Regions from separate parts of the Streptomyces sp. GbtcB6 genome, predicted to be linked through region 2. Evidence: riboswitches for the same ligand, from Rfam matches in the RefSeq annotation. Region 2 holds a riboswitch; each other region holds the start of a gene.
What was found. Region 2 has a riboswitch for cyclic di-AMP ahead of KVT45_RS24255 (transglycosylase family protein). Riboswitches for the same ligand answer to the same signal wherever they lie in the genome.
Positions count from the first base shown of each region.

Region 1 (5,927 bases), on a different contig from region 2:
GTTCCTGGGGAGGGACTTCGTGATCGAGCCGGTAGCAGTCATAGGTGCCGGGCCCTTCGGCCTGTCCACCGCCGCCCATCTGCGGGCGCGCGGCATCCCCGTCCGGGTCTTCGGCGATCCCATGGTCAGCTGGCGTGACCACATGCCGGCCGGGATGATCCTGAAGTCCACCCCGGCCGCCTCCAGCCTGGACTGCCCGCAGCGCGGGCACACCCTCGCCGACTACTGCGACGCCGCGGGCATCCGCCGGCTGGTCACCGACGAGGACATCATCCCGGTGGAGACCTTCATCGGCTACGGCGAGTGGTTCCAGCAGAAACTGGTGCCCGAGCTGGAGCGGGTGCGGGTGGTCTCCGTGGACCGGCACAAGGCCGAAGGCCCGGCGGGCTTCGAACTGAAGCTGGACTCGGGGGAGTCGTTGACGGCCCGCGCGGTCGTCGTCGCCACCGGCCTGTCCGGGCTCGCCCGCCTTCCCGCCGAGCTCGCCGGGGCGGGCGCGGACGGACCGGCGGGGACGGTCTCGCACAGCTCCCAGCACCACGACCTGACCCGCTTCTCCGGCAAGGAGCTGATCGTCGTCGGTGCCGGGCAGTCCGCGCTGGAGACGGCGGCCCTCGCCGCCGAGGCGGGCGCCCAGGTGCGGGTGGTCTCCCGAGGACGCGGCAGGGTGGCCTTCGGCGCCCCGCCCTGGGACCAGCCGAAGCTGCGCCCCGAGTCGCCGTTCGGCCGGGCCTGGTCCCTGTGGGCGCTGAGCTACTACCCGCACCCCTACCGCTACCTTCCGGCAGGGACCCGCCACTACCTGGTCCGCCGGGTGCTCGGTCCGCTCGGCGCCTGGTGGCTGCGCGACCGCTTCGAGGGCAAGGTCCAGGTCCGCGAGGTCGCCGCCGTGACGGGCGCCGACACCTCGGGCGGCGCCGGCGCCCCGGTCCTCACCGTCCGCACCCACGAAGGCGGCACCGAGCGCCTCACCGCCGACCACGTCATAGCCGCCACCGGCTACCGCGTGGACATCGCCGCGATGGACTTCCTCGGCCCCGGGCTGCGCACCCGCGTCACGGCCAGCCGTGGCGCCCCGGTACTCGGCGCCGGATACGTCTCCTCCGTACCCGGCCTCTACTTCACAGGGCTCCCGGCGGCGGCGTCGTACGGCCCGGTCATGCGGTTCGTGTGCGGTACGGAGTTCGCCTCACCCCGCCTGGCCGGGCACCTGGCGGCGGCCCACGCCTGACACCCCGGGCCGGACCGTCACCCGGCCCCGAGGGGCTGAGCCTCCTCGGCCGCCCGCTGCCAGGCCAGGAACTCCTCGACCAGCTCGGGCGGGTTGGCCGCCTGCGTGGCCTCGATCTCCCAGCCCGGGCAGTACATGTCGAAGACCCACACCGGCAGCGGCCGCCCGAGGACTCTCCCGATCAGGCCGCCGTCGTGCAGATCCCGGGCCGGCCGGACGCACGCGTCGGCGAAGTGCAGCCTCAACGGCTCGCGCGTCGCGTCCAGTTCGGCGGCGTCGCCGTCCCCGTCGAACCAGAGTCCGAGCCGCCGGACCTCCTCGGCGTACAGCGCACCGCCGGCCGGGTCCTCGGGGCAGTTGCCGAGCATCTCGAACCCGCCGAGGAGCCGGCACGCGTAGTTGCAGCGGGCCTCGCCCGGGTCCTCGGGGCGTCTTTCGGCCTCGTACCGGCTCTCCGTGTTGTAGCCGATCGCCACATATGGTCTGCGGTCGTCGTCGTCCACCCGCCAGATACGGAACGACAACGCGTAGATCTCCGGCCGCAGTTCCTCCCGGAAGCGCTCCAGCACCCCGGTCGCCGCCGCCAGCAGATACGCCCGGAAGTCCCCCCGCCCGTCCGTCACGACCAGCACCCCCGTCGGATCAGTGAAACCGGCTCACCCGAAACGTAACGCCCGCCACTGACAACGGCCCCATCACGGAGGCGGCGGGCGCCACTTGAGGCCGAAACGCACAGTGAGTCCCAGGGGCGTACTGTCCGTATTCTCTGATCATGGTCGCACCCTCCCCGTACTCACTGATCGCCACCGACCTGGACGGCACGCTGCTGCGCGACGACGACACCCTGTCGGAACGGTCGCTCGCCGCGCTCGCGCGGGCGGGCCGGGCCGGTGCCCGGCACCTCGTGGTGACCGGCCGTCCCGCGCCGAGAGTGCGCCCGCTCCTCGACGACCTCGGCTGCACGGGACTCGCGGTCTGCGGCCAGGGCGCGCAGGTGTACGACGCCGGCGCGGACCGGCTGCTGTGGTCGGTCACCCTGGACCGGGAACTGGCGGAGACCGCGCTCGGCAAGATCGAGGCCGAGGTCGGCCAGGTGTACGCGGCGGTCGACCAGGACGGCGTGGACGGGCTCACGCTCATCGAGCCGGGCTATCTGATGCCCCACCCCACACTGCCCGCGCTGCGCGTCGCCCGGCGTGACGACCTGTGGTGCGCGCCCATCAGCAAGGTGCTGCTGCGCCACCACACCCTGTCCGACGACGAACTGGCGGCGACCGCCCGCTCGGTGGTCGGGTCGCTGGCGACGGTCACCATGTCGGGGCCGGGAACCGTCGAACTCCAGCCCTGCGGGGTGACCAAGGCGACCGGGCTCGCGCTGGCCGCCGGCCATCTGGGGCTGAGCCCCGCACAGGCCATCGCCTTCGGTGACATGCCCAACGACATCCCGATGTTCGAGTGGGCGGCCTACGGGGTGGCGATGGCCAACGCCCACCCCGAACTCAAGGCACTGGCCGACGAGATCACCACGTCGAACGAGGACGACGGCATCGCCGTCGTCCTCGAAAGACTCTTCGACTGACGTGGGACGTCGGTCAGTACGCGCCGTGGACGTTGTCCATCGAGCCGTACCGCGCGGCGGCGTAGTTGCAGGCGGCGGTGATGTTCGCGACCGGGTCGTAGATGTCGAACGACGTGCCGGCCACGTGGTAGGTCTTGAACGTCGGGTCGATGACCTGGAGCAGGCCCTTGGACGGGATGCCCTTGGCCGCGTTGGAGTCCCAGAGGTTGATGGCCCGCGGGTTGCCGGAGGACTCCCGCATGATGTTGCGGTAGATGCCGTTGTAGGTGCCCGGGATGCTCTTCTCCCTCATGATCGCGAGCGACTCGCGGATCCAGCCGTCGAGGTTGTTCGGGTACCCGGCGAGGGTGGTCGAGGCCGTCGAGGTGGAGGACCCGGCGGCGGAGGCGGCGGTCGCCCCGATGAGCGGGAGGGCGAGGACGGCGGCGCCGGTGCCGGCGACGACGAGCGTGCGGATGATGCGGTTACGGCGGGGAGTGCGGTGCTGAGCGGCAGCAAGCATGGCGTTGTTCCTCTCCGTCGCCTGCGAGGTGAGCTGTCGGGTTCGGGCCCGGGGAGTGCCCGGCCGCATCGCCCGAAGACGATGCGACTTCACCCCTGGCCGTTCCGGAACGACGTCTGTCTGGTGACGTCGGCCGCCCGGTCCGGCGACTTACCTGGGTCCCCCGCTCCTGCCGTGCGAATGAACTCGTCGATGGGTTACGACGGGCGGCGGCAGGATTCGGCGTCCGCCCGGCGAGCGGGAACGTATGCGAGGGCACATGTCCGGAACAAGTACCTGATTCACAGAACACACCGATTGACCTTGTGTTGAGGCGTATGGGGTACTTGATCCTTTGCAGCTGCCAACCCTCAACTGGCCCACGGGGAAAGGGAAGGAAGGGTCCCCTTATGGACCTCGCGTTGCCCAGTCCGCGTGACCTACTTCACGAATCCGCAATAACGGCAAATCAGACATGAGGGATTCTTGGAATCCCCCTATTTCCTGGTTCGACGGAAAACCCCCTCGCCCCCATTCGTGTGGATTGCCCAATCGGGGAGTGGCGGAGTGGGAGCTAATGTGGGTGATTTTTATGAGTAGTCCGAATTGTCCAATTAGGCGCCTGTCTGGCGCGCCCTCCGTCAACCTCGGAGCCCCCGGGTACGCGCGCGTGCCACTGACCGGCCCGGGGTGGGAAGTGGAGTGCGCACGCGAAGCAGGTCGTGCTGGGGGGCGTCGTTCCGTCGGTCAAGGGGGTGACGGTCGAGTGGGTGCCGATCGGGGGAACGCGGATCGAGGGAGTGCGGAGATCGCCGTGCGTGGTCGCGTGGAGGAGGGTGTACGGGCGTGCACCAGGTGCCGCCGTTCGTGCACCGGGTGCCCTCGGCGGCGTCGGCGCCGGCATCGGTGGCGTCGGCGGGTGGCGGAGGGGTACGCCCGGGCAGGTGATGCCGGCCAGGGGGTGGGGCCGTTTCCGGGCGGCAGTCGGGTGGGAGGTTTGCCGCCGGTGCGGGACACGACCTATGCCTTGGTTCGGGACAAGTGCCCGTACTTCCTGTTAAGTCAGTGGATGTCAGATCGTATCGGCTGATCAAAAACATAACGGTCGTGATCCGATAGCGCCCGGGGTGTAACCGTGGGCGCTATCGGTGATCGAAACCCGACCGGATACGCTGACTTGAGTGAGGGCAGCGACCTATCGACAAACCGCGTAATCGCCAGTAGACACCAGCAGACAGGAGACCCCTCGTGACCGTCGTCGGGCCGTTCGGGCTGAGCGTGCGGGACCAGGCTCTGGAAGCCGATGTCCAGGCCGGATTGACGGCTGTCGAGGAAGGCTTGCTAGAAGCCACCAAGAGCGAGGTCCCGTTCATCACGGAGGCCGCGCAGCACCTCGTGCGGGCCGGGGGCAAGCGGTTCCGCCCGCTGCTGGTGATGCTCGCCGCGCAGTTCGGCGACCCGTACGCGCCCGGTGTCGTGCCGTCGGCCGTCGTCGTCGAGCTCACCCACCTGGCCACGCTGTACCACGACGACGTCATGGACGAGGCGTCCGTACGGCGCGGTGTCGACAGCGCCAACACCCGCTGGGGCAACTCGCTCGCCGTCCTCACCGGCGACTTCCTCTTCGCCCGCGCCTCCCAGATCCTCGCCGACCTCGGCCCCGAGGCGGTCCGGGTCCAGGCCCTCGCGTTCGAACGGCTGGTGACCGGTCAGATCCTGGAGACGGCCGGCCCGTCGGACGGTCGCGACCCGGTCGACCACTACCTTGACGTGCTCAGCGGCAAGACCGGCTCGCTGGTCGCTGTCTCCTGCCGCTTCGGCGCGATGCTGTCCGGTGCCGACGAGACGGTCGTCGACGTCCTCACTCAGTACGGCGAACGGCTCGGTGTCGCCTTCCAGCTCGCCGACGACGTCCTGGACATCGCCTCCGACTCCCACGAGTCGGGGAAGACCCCGGGGACCGACCTCCGCGAGGGTGTGCCCACGCTTCCCGTGCTGCGGCTGCGGGAACTGGCCGCCAGGTCGGGGCTGGCCGAGGACATCGCCCTGTGCGAGCTACTGGACTCCGACCTCACGGACGACGCGCGGCACGCGGAGGCCCTGGCGGCGCTGCGGGCGCACCCGGCGCTGGAGCTGGCCCGCCGGGACGCGGTCCGGTACGCGGAGGAGGCGCGTGCCGCGCTTGCTCCGCTGCCGGAGTGCGACCCGAAGGCCGCGCTGGTGGAGCTGTGCGACGCGGTGGTGCACCGAGCCGGATAGCCTCCGGAGGACCTGCATTTGTGTGACTCAGGTCACATCATTGGACTGAGTCTAATCCAAGATGTGTTCCGTACTCCTTCTCAGAAGCCGACGCAGGGGGCGTCGGCTGACACAGGGGGAGAAAACGGAATCATGGTCATCGACGCAACGCGCCGCAAGAGCCTCGTCGCCGCAGCCATCACCGTCACCGTCACCGCTCTCGGCGGTGCCGCCGTCCCGGCATCCGCCGCCACCAGCCACAACTCCACCACCAGCCACAGCTCCGCCGCCTCCGCCGAATCCGTCGTCCTCGCCGCCAGTCTGCGCGGTGCCAACGAGGTGCCCGTCGCCGGTGGGCCCGCCGTCGGGGACAAGGACGGCGCCGCGCTGGAGTTCAT
Region 1 covers NZ_JAGXJL010000010.1:161,177-167,103, forward strand. The annotation lists gene KVT45_RS19045 (FAD-dependent oxidoreductase) at 20-1,231, shown strand; gene KVT45_RS19050 (hypothetical protein) at 1,249-1,854, opposite strand; gene KVT45_RS19055 (HAD family hydrolase) at 2,004-2,810, shown strand; gene KVT45_RS19060 (transglycosylase SLT domain-containing protein) at 2,824-3,312, opposite strand; cyclic di-AMP (ydaO/yuaA leader) riboswitch at 3,318-3,514, opposite strand; gene KVT45_RS19065 (polyprenyl synthetase family protein) at 4,540-5,550, shown strand; gene KVT45_RS19070 (CHRD domain-containing protein) at 5,683-5,927, shown strand, end outside.
Region 1: another riboswitch for cyclic di-AMP. It lies ahead of KVT45_RS19060 (transglycosylase SLT domain-containing protein); the one in region 2 lies ahead of KVT45_RS24255 (transglycosylase family protein).

Region 2 (5,927 bases):
CAGCCACCGGGTCGCCCCCGGCCTGCTGTCCTGGCCCGCATGGCAGGCGCTGCGCGCGGCGGACCGCGTGCTGTGTGCGGACGGCGCGCATCCGCAGCTGCCGTATCTGCGGGAGGCCGGGACGGCCGTGGACGAGGCCGCCCCCACCGCCCAGGAGCTGGTCGACGCCTGCGCCGGCGGCCGGACGGTGGTGGTCGTGGCGGCGGGCGAGGGCGAGCCCGCCCTCACGGACGGCCTGGCCCGCCTGGCCGGCTCCGGCCGCGTCCGGATGCCCGAGCTGGAACTGCTCCCCGCCTCCTACGACCTGCCCGGCGCCCGCCTCCTCGACCTCGTCCAGGTCATGGACCGGATCCGCGCGGAGTGCCCCTGGTCGTCCCGGCAGACCCACAAGGGCCTCGCGAAGTACGGCATCGAGGAGGCGTACGAACTCGTCGAGGCGATCGAGGAGGGCGACCGCGACGAACTGCGGGAGGAACTGGGCGACGTGCTCCTCCAGGTCGTCTTCCACGCGCGGATCGCGGAGGAGGACCCGGACGCCCCCTTCTCGATCGACGACGTGGCGGGAGGCATCGTCGCGAAGCTCATCCACCGCCACCCGCACGTCTTCGGCGACGAGACCGCGGCGACGCCGGAAGAGGTCAAGGAGCACTGGCTGCGCACGAAGGCGATAGAGAAGCGGCGCGAGTCGGTGACGGACGGGATACCCCTCGCGCAGCCGGGTCTCGCACTGGCGGCGAAGCTGGCCTCGCGGGTGCGGACGGCGGGGCTTGAGGTGCCGCTGCCGCAGACGCAGGGCATCGGGTATGAGCTGCTAGCGCTGGCGGCCCGCGCGGAGGCGGAGGGCGTCGACCCGGAGGCGGCACTGCGGGCGGCGGCCCGGGCCTACCGGGACGCGGTGCGGGCGACGGAGGGCGTGGAGAAGTGACCGCAGCCACCCCCGACCTCTTCACCTGGGAGTTCGCCGCCGACCCGTACCCCGCCTACGCCTGGCTGCGGGAGCACGAGCCCGTGCGGCGGACCAAGCTGCCCAGTGGGGTGGAGGCCTGGCTGGTCACCCGGTACACCGATGCCAAGCAGGCCCTCGCCGACCCCCGTCTCTCCAAGAACCCGGCGCATCACGACGAGCCCGCGCACGCCAAGGGGAAGACCGGCATCCCCGGGGAGCGCAAGGCCGAGCTGATGACGCATCTGCTCAACATCGATCCGCCCGACCACACCCGGCTGCGGCGGCTGGTGAGCAAGGCGTTCACACCACGCCGGGTGGCCGAGTTCACGCCACGGGTGCAGGAGCTGACCGACCGGCTCATCGACGGGTTCGCGGCCACCGGGTCCGCCGACCTCATCCACGACTTCGCCTTCCCGCTCCCCATCTACGCCATCTGCGACCTGCTCGGCGTCCCGCGCGAGGACCAGGACGACTTCCGGGACTGGGCCGGCATGATGATCCGCCACGGGGGCGGGCCGCGGGGCGGGGTCGCGCGGTCGGTGAAGAAGATGCGGGGGTATCTGGCCGAGCTGATCCACCGGAAGAGGCAGGCGCTGCCCGCCGAGCCGGCTCCCGGTGAGGACCTCATCTCCGGGCTCATCCGGGCCTCGGACCACGGTGAGCACCTCACCGAGAACGAGGCCGCGGCCATGGCGTTCATCCTGTTGTTCGCGGGGTTCGAGACCACCGTCAACCTGATCGGGAACGGGACGTACGCCCTGCTCACCCATCCTGAGCAGCGCGCCCGGCTGCAGGACTCACTCGCCGCCGGTGAGCGCGGGCTGCTGGAGACCGGTGTCGAGGAACTGCTGCGCTACGACGGGCCGGTGGAGCTGGCCACCTGGCGGTTCGCCACCGAGCCGGTCGACATCGGCGGGCAGCACATCGCGCCCGGCGACCCGGTCCTGGTCGTCCTGGCCGCGGCGGACCGGGACCCGGAGCGGTTTGCCCAGCCGGACACCCTCGATCTGTCACGGCGGGACAACCAGCACCTCGGATACGGCCACGGCATCCACTACTGCCTCGGCGCCCCGCTCGCCCGCCTGGAGGGCCAGACCGCCCTCGCCACCCTCCTCACCCGTCTTCCCGACCTGCGACTCGCTGTGGAAGAAGGGGATTTGCGGTGGCGCGGCGGGCTCATCATGCGCGGACTTCGCACACTCCCCGTGGAGTTCACGCCCGCCGGACGATGAGCCCTTGCCGGGCCCTCGCCGAAGCCCTTACAGGTCCGTACGGGCAAAAGGTGACCAGCGTTCAAGTCTGTGATCTTCACGTGATCTGCGCGGCATTAACTTGTGACAAGTGATCGTCTGCCGATACGTTCACCCATCAGCACGGCGCCCTGCGGGACCCGCCGTGCCGGTCACCGCTGTCGCTCGAAAGGTTTCCGCATGCTCTCCGGGAACGGTCGTCACCGTCGCCCCCGTCAGGCTCCGGCTCTCCTCGTCGCGGCCGGGGTGACCGGCTCCGCCATCGCCATCCCGCTCCTCGGTGCGGTGAGCGCCCACGCGGCCGACGGCTCCACCTGGGACCAGGTGGCCGAGTGCGAGAGCGGCGGCTCCTGGAGCGCCGACAACGGCACCGGCTACTACGGCGGCCTCCAGATGTCCCTGGACGACTGGAGCAAGTACGGAGGCCTGGAGTACGCCAGTACGCCCGACCAGGCGAGCCGTTCGCAGCAGATCGCGGTCGCCGAGAAGATACTCGCCGACCAGGGCACCAAGCCCTGGCGGACCTGTGCGCTGCTCGCCGGGCTCTCGTCCGACGACGCCTCGGTGAACGTCGACACGGGACTCGGCGACTCGGGTGATTCGTCCGGTTCCTCCGACTCGTCGGACTCGTCCTCCGGGCTGTCGGATTCGTCGTCTTCTTCCTCCTCCTCTGGTTCCGGTTCCTCCTCGGGTGCCGCGGACTCCGGGGGCGACTCCGCCACTCCCTCCCCGAGTGCGAGCGGTGACTCCAAGGCGGACGCCTCCGGTAAATCCAGCAAGACGGACAAGTCGGGATCTTCCGACTCCGGCTCCGGCTCGGGTGCCTCGAAGGCGAGTGAGAGTCCCGTCATCTCCGAGGCTGACGGATCGGACAATTCATCGCAGACCGGGGGTTCTTGGAGCCTGGTCGACACGGGGGCCGTCAGTAGCGGCGGCAAGCATCGGGGCGGCTCGGCGGACGAAAACGTGACAAACGGTCAGAGTGCCACCTCCTCCGGCCGTCACGCCTCCCGCGACAGCGGCACCTACACCGTCCACGCCGGCGACACCCTCGCCTCCATCGCCGACTCCCTTGACCTCGACGGTGGATGGCGTGCGCTCTATGCCGCGAACAAGGCGGCCATCGGCACCGACCCGAACAACATCGCCGCCGGTCAGACCCTGAAACTCGGTAGCTAAACGGACGAAAAGCGGCGGGAGTTGGCGTCTCCCGGCCGCCCCACTTAGAAGTTAAATGTCCGGTTTGGTGAAAGTGTGGGATGAGTCTCAGAAGCCCTGATCATCTTTGAAATTCACCGGATGCCCTGTTTACGGTCAAGGCCGCTCGTCACCACGAGCCCCGGCCGTCGCAACGCCGAGTCCTGCCAGCGGCCGTCCGGGAACAGTCGACGCGTCAAGCGCCGTAGGCAGGAGCGGGGGACCCAAGGTAAGTGCCGGGACCGGTAGTTGAGGCTGCCGATCCGGCTCGGGGTGAAGCCGCGCACCGACACACGGGTGTGCGGCCGGGCAACTCAACCGGCCCGAACCCGACAGCTCACCTCGCAGGCGTCGGTGAGGGGATCGATCCATGCTGTTTTCCGGCAAGGGCAAGCACCGTCGTCCGTCCAAGGCCGTCCGCGCCATCGCTGTCGCCGGTGTCACCGGCGTCGCCGTCGCCGCCCCGCTGATGGCGGCCGGCAGCGCCTCCGCCGCCACCGCCTCCGAGTGGGACGCCGTCGCCCAGTGCGAGTCGGGCGGCAACTGGGCCATCAACACCGGCAACGGCTACTACGGCGGTCTGCAGTTCTCCGCCTCCACCTGGGCCGCGTACGGCGGCACGCAGTACGCCGCGCAGGCCAACCAGGCCACCAAGGCCCAGCAGATCCAGATCGCCGAGAAGGTCCTCGCCGCGCAGGGCAAGGGTGCCTGGCCGACCTGCGGCACGGGCCTGTCCAGCGCCGCCTACACCGGCAGCGGCTCCAGCTCCTCGTCGAGCAGCAGCGCCGGCACGAGCAGCCGTACGACCGACACGCAGGCCGCCTCCCGCTCCGCCGAGCGTCCGGCCGCGACCAAGACGGTCACCACCCCGGCCGGCAAGAAGGTCAAGAAGGGCGACGGCGAGTACAAGGTCGTCAAGGGCGACACCCTCAGCTCGATCGCCGAGAAGCACAAGGTCAAGGGCGGCTGGCAGGCGCTGTTCAAGCTGAACAAGGGCATCGTCCAGGACGCCGACTTCATCTACCCGGGCCAGCAGCTCCACCTCAAGTAGGACGGGGGGCGACCGCCGTAAGTACTAGGCGGCGCCCAGCTGAACCACAGCGCCCGCACAACCGCGGTCCCCATAGTGGAGGCCACGTGAGGGCCACCCCCGTCCCCACGGGCCCCCGCCTCGGTGCGTTTTCCCCCGTACGCACCGGGGCGGGGTTTCTCTTTGCCGTCCCCTTCTTGGCCCGCTCTTCTCCCGTTCTTCATCGGGACCCTCTTTGTTCCGCACGTGAACAATGAGTACCGTCTGTGTGTCCACGGGCCGGTCGGTCGTGCCGGCCGACGGCCCTGGGACGGTTAGGCTCTAGTCGCAAGGCTGAGCAAGGGCCGGCAAGGCCCGCGTGCGCCCCGCACAACCAGCGTCACATCCCAAGAAGGAGATGCTCGTGCCGTCCATCGACGTCGTCGTAGCCCGGGAAATCCTGGACTCCCGAGGCAACCCCACGGTCGAGGTCGAGGTCGGCCTCGACGACGGCAGCACGGGTCGTGCCGCCGTTCCGTCCGGTGCCTCCACCGGTGCCTTCGAGGCCATCGAGCTCCGTGACGGCGACCCCAACCGCTACCTGGGCAAGGGTGTCGAGAAGGCCGTCCTCGCCGTCATCGAGCAGATCGGCCCGGAGCTGGTCGGCTACGACGCCACCGAGCAGCGCCTCATCGACCAGGCGATGTTCGACCTGGACGCCACCGACAACAAGGGCTCGCTCGGCGCCAACGCCATCCTCGGCGTCTCCCTCGCCGTCGCGCACGCCGCCTCCGAGGCGTCCGACCTCCCGCTCTTCCGCTACCTGGGCGGCCCGAACGCGCACCTGCTGCCGGTGCCGATGATGAACATCCTCAACGGCGGCTCGCACGCGGACTCCAACGTCGACATCCAGGAGTTCATGATCGCCCCGATCGGCGCGGAGTCCTTCTCCGAGGCGCTGCGCTGGGGTGCCGAGGTCTACCACACCCTCAAGAAGGTCCTGAAGTCGAAGGGCCTGGCCACCGGTCTCGGCGACGAGGGCGGCTTCGCGCCGAACCTGGAGTCCAACCGCGCCGCGCTCGACCTCATCCTGGAGGCGATCAAGCAGGCCGGTTACGTCCCCGGTGAGCAGATCGCCCTTGCGCTCGACGTCGCCGCGTCCGAGTTCTACAAGGACGGCAAGTACGAGTTCGAGGGCAAGTCCCGCTCGGCCGCCGAGATGACCGAGTACTACGAGGAGCTCGTCGCCGCGTACCCGCTGGTCTCCATCGAGGACCCGCTGTTCGAGGACGACTGGGCCGGCTGGAAGGTCCTCACCGACAAGCTCGGTGACAAGGTCCAGATCGTCGGCGACGACCTGTTCGTCACCAACCCGGAGCGCCTCGCCCGCGGTATCGAGGAGGGCACCGCCAACGCCCTGCTGGTGAAGGTGAACCAGATCGGTTCCCTGACCGAGACCCTGGACGCCGTCGAGCTCGCCCAGCGCAACGGCTTCAAGTGCATGATGTCGCACCGCTCCGGCGAG
Region 2 covers NZ_JAGXJL010000014.1:104,338-110,264, reverse strand. The annotation lists gene KVT45_RS24270 (nucleoside triphosphate pyrophosphohydrolase) at 1-925, shown strand, start outside; gene KVT45_RS24265 (cytochrome P450) at 922-2,178, shown strand; gene KVT45_RS24260 (transglycosylase family protein) at 2,377-3,375, shown strand; cyclic di-AMP (ydaO/yuaA leader) riboswitch at 3,585-3,759, shown strand; gene KVT45_RS24255 (transglycosylase family protein) at 3,764-4,444, shown strand; gene eno (phosphopyruvate hydratase) at 4,821-5,927, shown strand, end outside.

Region 3 (5,927 bases), on a different contig from region 2:
GCCGCCGCCCGCGTAGATCCCGACGTGGCTGTCGTCGTCGAAGAAGAAGACCAGGTCACCCGGCTCGATGGCGGCCAGCGTCAGCGGAGTGCCGGAAAGGGTCTGCTCCGGCGCGCTACGCGGCAGCGTGACACCGGCGGCGCGCCAGGCGGCCTGGGTCAGGCTGGAGCAGTCGTAGGCCCCCGGCCCGGTCGCCCCCCAGACGCACGGCCGGCCGATCTGCTCCCGCGCGAACGCCAGCGCCTTCATGGCCTTGCCCGGCTCGGCCGCGACGCCCGGCTGGACGTAGACACCGGGGTCGGCGAAGGCAGCGGGTGCGGGGGCGGTGGGGACCGGGGCGGCGACCTGCGGGGGTGCGGTCGGCAGGGGGGTGGTGGGGAGCGGAGCCGTCATGACCGGGGCGGCGGTGGGCATCGCCATGGTGGGCGCGGCCATCATCATCGCTTCGGGCGGCGCGGCCATGGCCATCGGCACCGCGGCCATCGCGGGCGTGGGGGGTGCCTGCATCGGTGCCGCCATGGGTGCCGGTATCTGCGCTGCCATGGGTGCCGCCATGGGCATGGGCATCGGTGCCGCCATCGCGGCAGGGGGAGTTGCCATCGCTGTGGGCATCGCGGCGGCGGTGGCGTAGGCGTATGCGGCGTCGCCGGGCTGCATGGCTGCGGCGTAGGCACCGGTCATGTCGGCGCCGGGCTGCATGGCTGCGGCGTAGGCACCGGTCATGTCGGCGCCGGGCTGCATGGCTCCGGCGTAGGCGCCGACCATGTCGGCGGCGGGCGCCGTGGCGTAGGGGGCGGCCTGCGGCATGGCGGCCATGGGCGCGGGGGCGGCGGGGGCTGCCGTGGCGTACGCGTCGTTGGCGTAGGAGTAGGCGTAGGCGGTGTCGGCGGCGGCCTGGGGCACCTCGCTGTAGCCGGCGGCCGCGTTCGGCGACATGACCCGGAAGCCGCCCATGTCCATCGGGGCCGGGGCGGGAGCGGCGGCGGGCGCCGCGGTCGGGAAGGCGCCGGAGTCGGTGGGGACGGCGGTGGGGAAGGCGCCGGCGTTCGTGGGAACCGCGCTCGGGAACACGCTGGTGCTCATGGGGTCCGCGGTCGGGAAGGCTCCCGCCTCGGCCGAGTTCGGCATCGGGAACGAGCCCGTGGCGCCCGGCGTCATGATGCGGAAGGAACCGCTGTCCCCCGGAGCCGGAGCCGGAGCCGGAGCCGCGGCCTGTGCGGTGGCGGTGGCCATGTCCATGGGAGGCACACCCGGGAACGCCCCGGTGTCCGAGCCGCCCGGGGTCATGATGCGGAAGCCGGTCGTGTCCGCCGGAGCCGGAGCCGCGGCCTGGGCGGTGGCCATGTCCATGGGAGGCACGCCCGGGAACGCCCCGGTGCCCGAGCCGCCCGGGGTCATGATGCGGAAGCCGGTCGTGTCCGCCGGGGGCGTGGCACGGCTGGCGCCGGTGCCGCCCGGGGTCATGATGCGGAACGTACCGGTGTCGGTCGCGGACACGATCGGGATGCCGCCTGTCTCGGCCACCGCGGGGATCGCGCGGGTGGCGGCGAGGGCGTCGGTCCGGAAGGAGCCGCTGTCGGTCCGCTGGTTCGGTATGCCGACGGCGGGAGCCGCCCACTGCTGCACCGCGGCCTGGGCCTCGGGCGTGGGCCACGGGGTCTGTGCGGTCGGCACGGGCTGGGCCGCCGGGGCCGGGGCCGGTTCGAGCGCGGCCACCGCGCGCTGCTCCAGCATCGGGCGCTGCTGCGGCAGCTCGCGGACGACCTCGATGGCGGTCTGCGCGGACGGCCCCGCGGTCAGCTCCAGCCGGGCCGGGCCGGAGTCCTCCAGCTGGCCGAGCAGGTCGGCGGCCATGGCGCTGACGGGCCGCCGCGGACCGGGCCGGGCGGGCCGCCGGTCGGAGGGGAGTGCGGCCGGGACGCTCGGCCCCAGCTTCGAGCGGGCGCCCTCGAACCACTCCCGGGCGATGTTGTCGAGGCCCGGGTCGTCGCGACGGGGCCGCTTGAACAGCGGGACACCGCGTGAGCGCGAACCTCCGCTCATCGCGCGCGTGGCGTTGTAGTTCCCGGTGGCGTTCTCGGCCTGGTCGTACAGGCTGTTGATCCGCTGCCGAACCTCGTCACGGCTCTCGGGCGCCATTGAGGGGTGGTGCTCCTTCCGTACTCCGCCTACCGAGTTAGCTGTCGGGTTCGGGCGGTGAAGTCCGGAAGGCATGCCCTACGGCCCCTGTCCTCGCGGACGGTCGGCCGATTCACCCCAGTGGTCGGTTGGGTCCCCGGCTCCGGATTCGCCCCTGGGAGGCACCGGACTCGGCGGAGGCCGCGCGGCCCGACGGGATTCGCCGGGGGGAGCCGAGCGGCTTGCCCGTCAACTTAGCCAACTTGTGTCACTCGTGTGAAGGTTGAAGTGCGTAATGTCCGATACGTATTTGTGATGTTCGTCTTAGCGTTCGGAACTCGACCGTACGGGACGGCATTTCGCGCGCATCCATTGCTTTCGCAGGGTCACCGGGGTGTTGCCGTCGGTCGCGTCGGCCCGCTCCGGAACTCCCGCTTTCTGTGAGGTCACCGTGAATTCGTGGGTCTGTTGAACACGGTGGCACCGGGGGCCGTATAGGGCGGGGGATTTCCATGCCCGGCCGACCACGAAACGCAGGGGAACGACCTTGAGACGCAACAGGCGCAGACGCCCGACCGGCGCACAGCGCGCGACCTTCGCAGCGGTCGCCCTGATGCTCGGCGGTGGAGGACTGGTCGCGGTGAACGTGTATGCCTCGGCCACCGAGGGCGGGGACCAGCAGGCCCAGGCCGCCACCGCTCAGGTGCTGTCCGCGCCCACGGTCTACTGCCCCGACGTCGGCAGCCGGCTGACGGACGTGCCCGACGCGGCCCGGGAAGCCGTCGACGGTGAACTCGCGCAGCTGGACCAGCAGATCGCGGCCGCCTACCAGCAACTCACGGAGTCCGCCGCGGCGATCGAGCAGAACCCCGGCCTCGCCGACGAGACGATCATGAACCCGCTGAAGGAGAAGCGGTCCGAGTCGATCCAGCGCATCGCCGACGCCATCGGCCGCGAGGGCGACCGCCCGCAGGGTCTCGACGACCTCGCCGCCTGCACCCTGCGCTCCTCGAACCAGGGCGACGGGCAGTCGGCGGCCCCCCAGGGCGGTGCCACGCCGAGCCAGAGCGGCCAGGGCAGCGCCGCGCCGAGCCAGGGCACCGGCATCGGCGGCCAGGGCGGCAACGGCCCGGTCGCCGCCGACTACGCGGACATCACCTCCGTACAGCCCAATGTCACCACCCCGGCCGAACAGTCCGACGGCTCCACCGGCACCTTCTCCTCCAGCTGCGGCGTCAACGCGAACGGCCTGTTCAACTCGGACAACGTGATCGTCGCGCCCGGTGTCTCCAACGGCGCCCACCACTTCCACGACTACATCGGCAACCAGTCCAACAACGCCTTCGCCAGCGACCAGGACCTGGCGAACGCCGACACCAGCTGCGCGGACCAGGGCGACAAGTCCACGTACTACTGGCCCGTGCTGCGGCTGCAGAACGGCCGGCAGGAGCGGGACGCCGACAAGCCGGGCGGCGGCACCGAGGGCAACGCCGGGCAGATCGTCACGGCAAAGCAGGTCACGCTGACCTTCGAGGGCAACCCGACCTCCAAGGTCACCGAGATGCCGCGGCTGCTGCGCATCATCACCGGCGACGCCAAGGCGTTCGTCAACGGCCCGGCCAACGCCAACGCCTCCTGGAGCTGCACCGGTTACGAGGACCGGCAGCTCAAGGACAAGTACCCGCTCTGCCCCTCGGGCAGCGACGTCGTGCGCACGTTCAAGTTCCAGAGCTGCTGGGACGGCCGGAACATCGACAGCGCCAACCACCGCACCCACGTGGCCTTCGAGGCCCCCGACGGGAGCTGCCCGGCCGGTTTCCAGGCCATTCCGCAGCTGGTGCAGCGCATCGTCTACGACGTGGACGCGCCGAGCCTCCAGGACGGCGGCCGTACGGTCCCGCTGTTCGCGGTGGACTCGTTCCCCGAGCAGCTGCACAAGCCGGTCACCGACCACGGCGACTTCATCAACGTCTTCGACGACAGCCTGATGCGGAAGATGGTCGACTGCATCAACTCCGGCCGCAAGTGCGGTGCGGGGGCCGACGAGCAGCCGCCGGCCGAGAGCGCGGAGCCGTCCGAGCCGAGCGACACCGCGAGCCCGGTCGCCCCGCCGGCCGAGACGCAGAGCGCCGAGCCGTCCGAGCCGGTGACCGAGCAGCCGTCGTCCGAGCAGCCGTCGTCCGAGCCCCCGGCCGACACCCCGGCCACCGAGACCGCCCCCGCCTCCGACAACGCCTCCACCCCCGCCTCCGGTGACACCGGGCTGCCGAGGGTCTACGCGACTGCGTCGCCGAAGAAGACGTCGACCACGAAGTCGTCGGGCGGCGGTGTCATCAGCAAGCCGACGCAGCGGCCCGAGACCGAGGCGCCGACCGGCAGCGCCGCCGCCACGCCGACCGACACCGCGGTCGCCGCCCCGGCGGGTCAGGAGACCCCGGCCACCGGCTCCCAGACGGAACCCCAGAGCGAGCCCCAGGCGGTCCAGGGCGGTCTCGCCGAGACCGGCGCCCACCTGTGGCCCGCGCTCTTCGGCGGGCTCCTGCTGGCCTCCGGGGGCGCGCTGCTGTGGCGCACCCGGCGGAACTCGGTCTGACCCTTCTCACGCGCCGCGCAGCATGTCCTGGGCGGGCTCGAACGTGGGGAGCACCTCGTCGTGCTCCGCGCCGCCGAGCCCGCCCAGGGGCAGGACTGCGCGGCCCTCGCACGAATGTGCGTCCGCAGGGGCATTGTTGACTGCGCGTCACATTACTGAACCGTAACCTGACGGCAGCTACCGCCGGTAATGCATTGCTCGTTACCGTCGGGTAAAACGCACCCGCCCCGTCGGCCGCTCCGGGGACTTCCTCCGCACCTCCCACGTCCAGCACGTCCAGGAGGTTCCCCATGCCTGTCCGCGTTCGCCTGCTGGCCACCGCCCTCGCCGCTGCGGCCTGCCTCTGCCTCCAGACCCTGCAGGCCACGGCCTCCCAGGCGGAGGTCTCCAGGGGTGTCACCATCCCCGCCTTCTACGACCCGCCGGCCACCCTGCCCACGGCCGACGGCGCCCTCGTCCGCACCGAAGCCCTCCCGCTGGCCCTGAGCCTGCCGAGCCTGCCCGGCCCGCTGCCGGGCCGCGCGACCCGGCTGATGTACAAGTCCACCGACTCGGCGGGCGACCCCGTCGCCGTCACCGGCGCCTACATCGAGCCCACCCTCCCCTGGCTCGGCCCCGGCGCCCGCCCGCTGGTCGCGCTGGCCCCCGGCACCATGGGGCAGGGCGACCAGTGCGCCGCCTCCATGGGCCTGCAGTACCCGCTGATCCTCAACGGCCAGACGGTGTCCGTCGGTTACGAGGACCTGTCGATCTACCGGCTGCTGGCCGAGGGCGTCGCGGTCGTCGTCACCGACTACGTCGGACTCGGCGCCACGGACCGGCTCCACACCTACGTCAACCGGCTCGACGGCGCCCACGCCGTCCTGGACGCCGTACGCGCCGCCCGGAACCTCCCCGGCGCCTCGGTCACCGCCGCCTCGCGGGTGGGCCTGTTCGGCTACAGCCAGGGCGGCGGCGCGACCGCCGCGGCCGCCGAGCTCCAGCCCGCCTACGCCCCGGACATCACCCTCTCCGGCACCTACGCGGGGGCGCCGCCCGCCGACCTCACCGCCGTCACCGCGGCGATCGACGGCAGCGACCTGGCCGGTGCCCTCGGCTGGGCCGTCAACGGCTTCGTCCAGTCCGACCCGGCGCTCAAGCCGATCGTCGACGCCCACCTCGGCGCGGCGGGCCGGGCCGCCCTCGCCGACCTGTCGACGATGTGCGTCGCCGACGC
Region 3 covers NZ_JAGXJL010000002.1:120,946-126,872, reverse strand. The annotation lists gene KVT45_RS58025 (C40 family peptidase) at 1-2,139, opposite strand, end outside; cyclic di-AMP (ydaO/yuaA leader) riboswitch at 2,150-2,303, opposite strand; gene KVT45_RS03520 (DUF1996 domain-containing protein) at 2,732-4,711, shown strand; gene KVT45_RS03515 (lipase family protein) at 5,002-5,927, shown strand, end outside.
Region 3: another riboswitch for cyclic di-AMP. It lies ahead of KVT45_RS58025 (C40 family peptidase); the one in region 2 lies ahead of KVT45_RS24255 (transglycosylase family protein).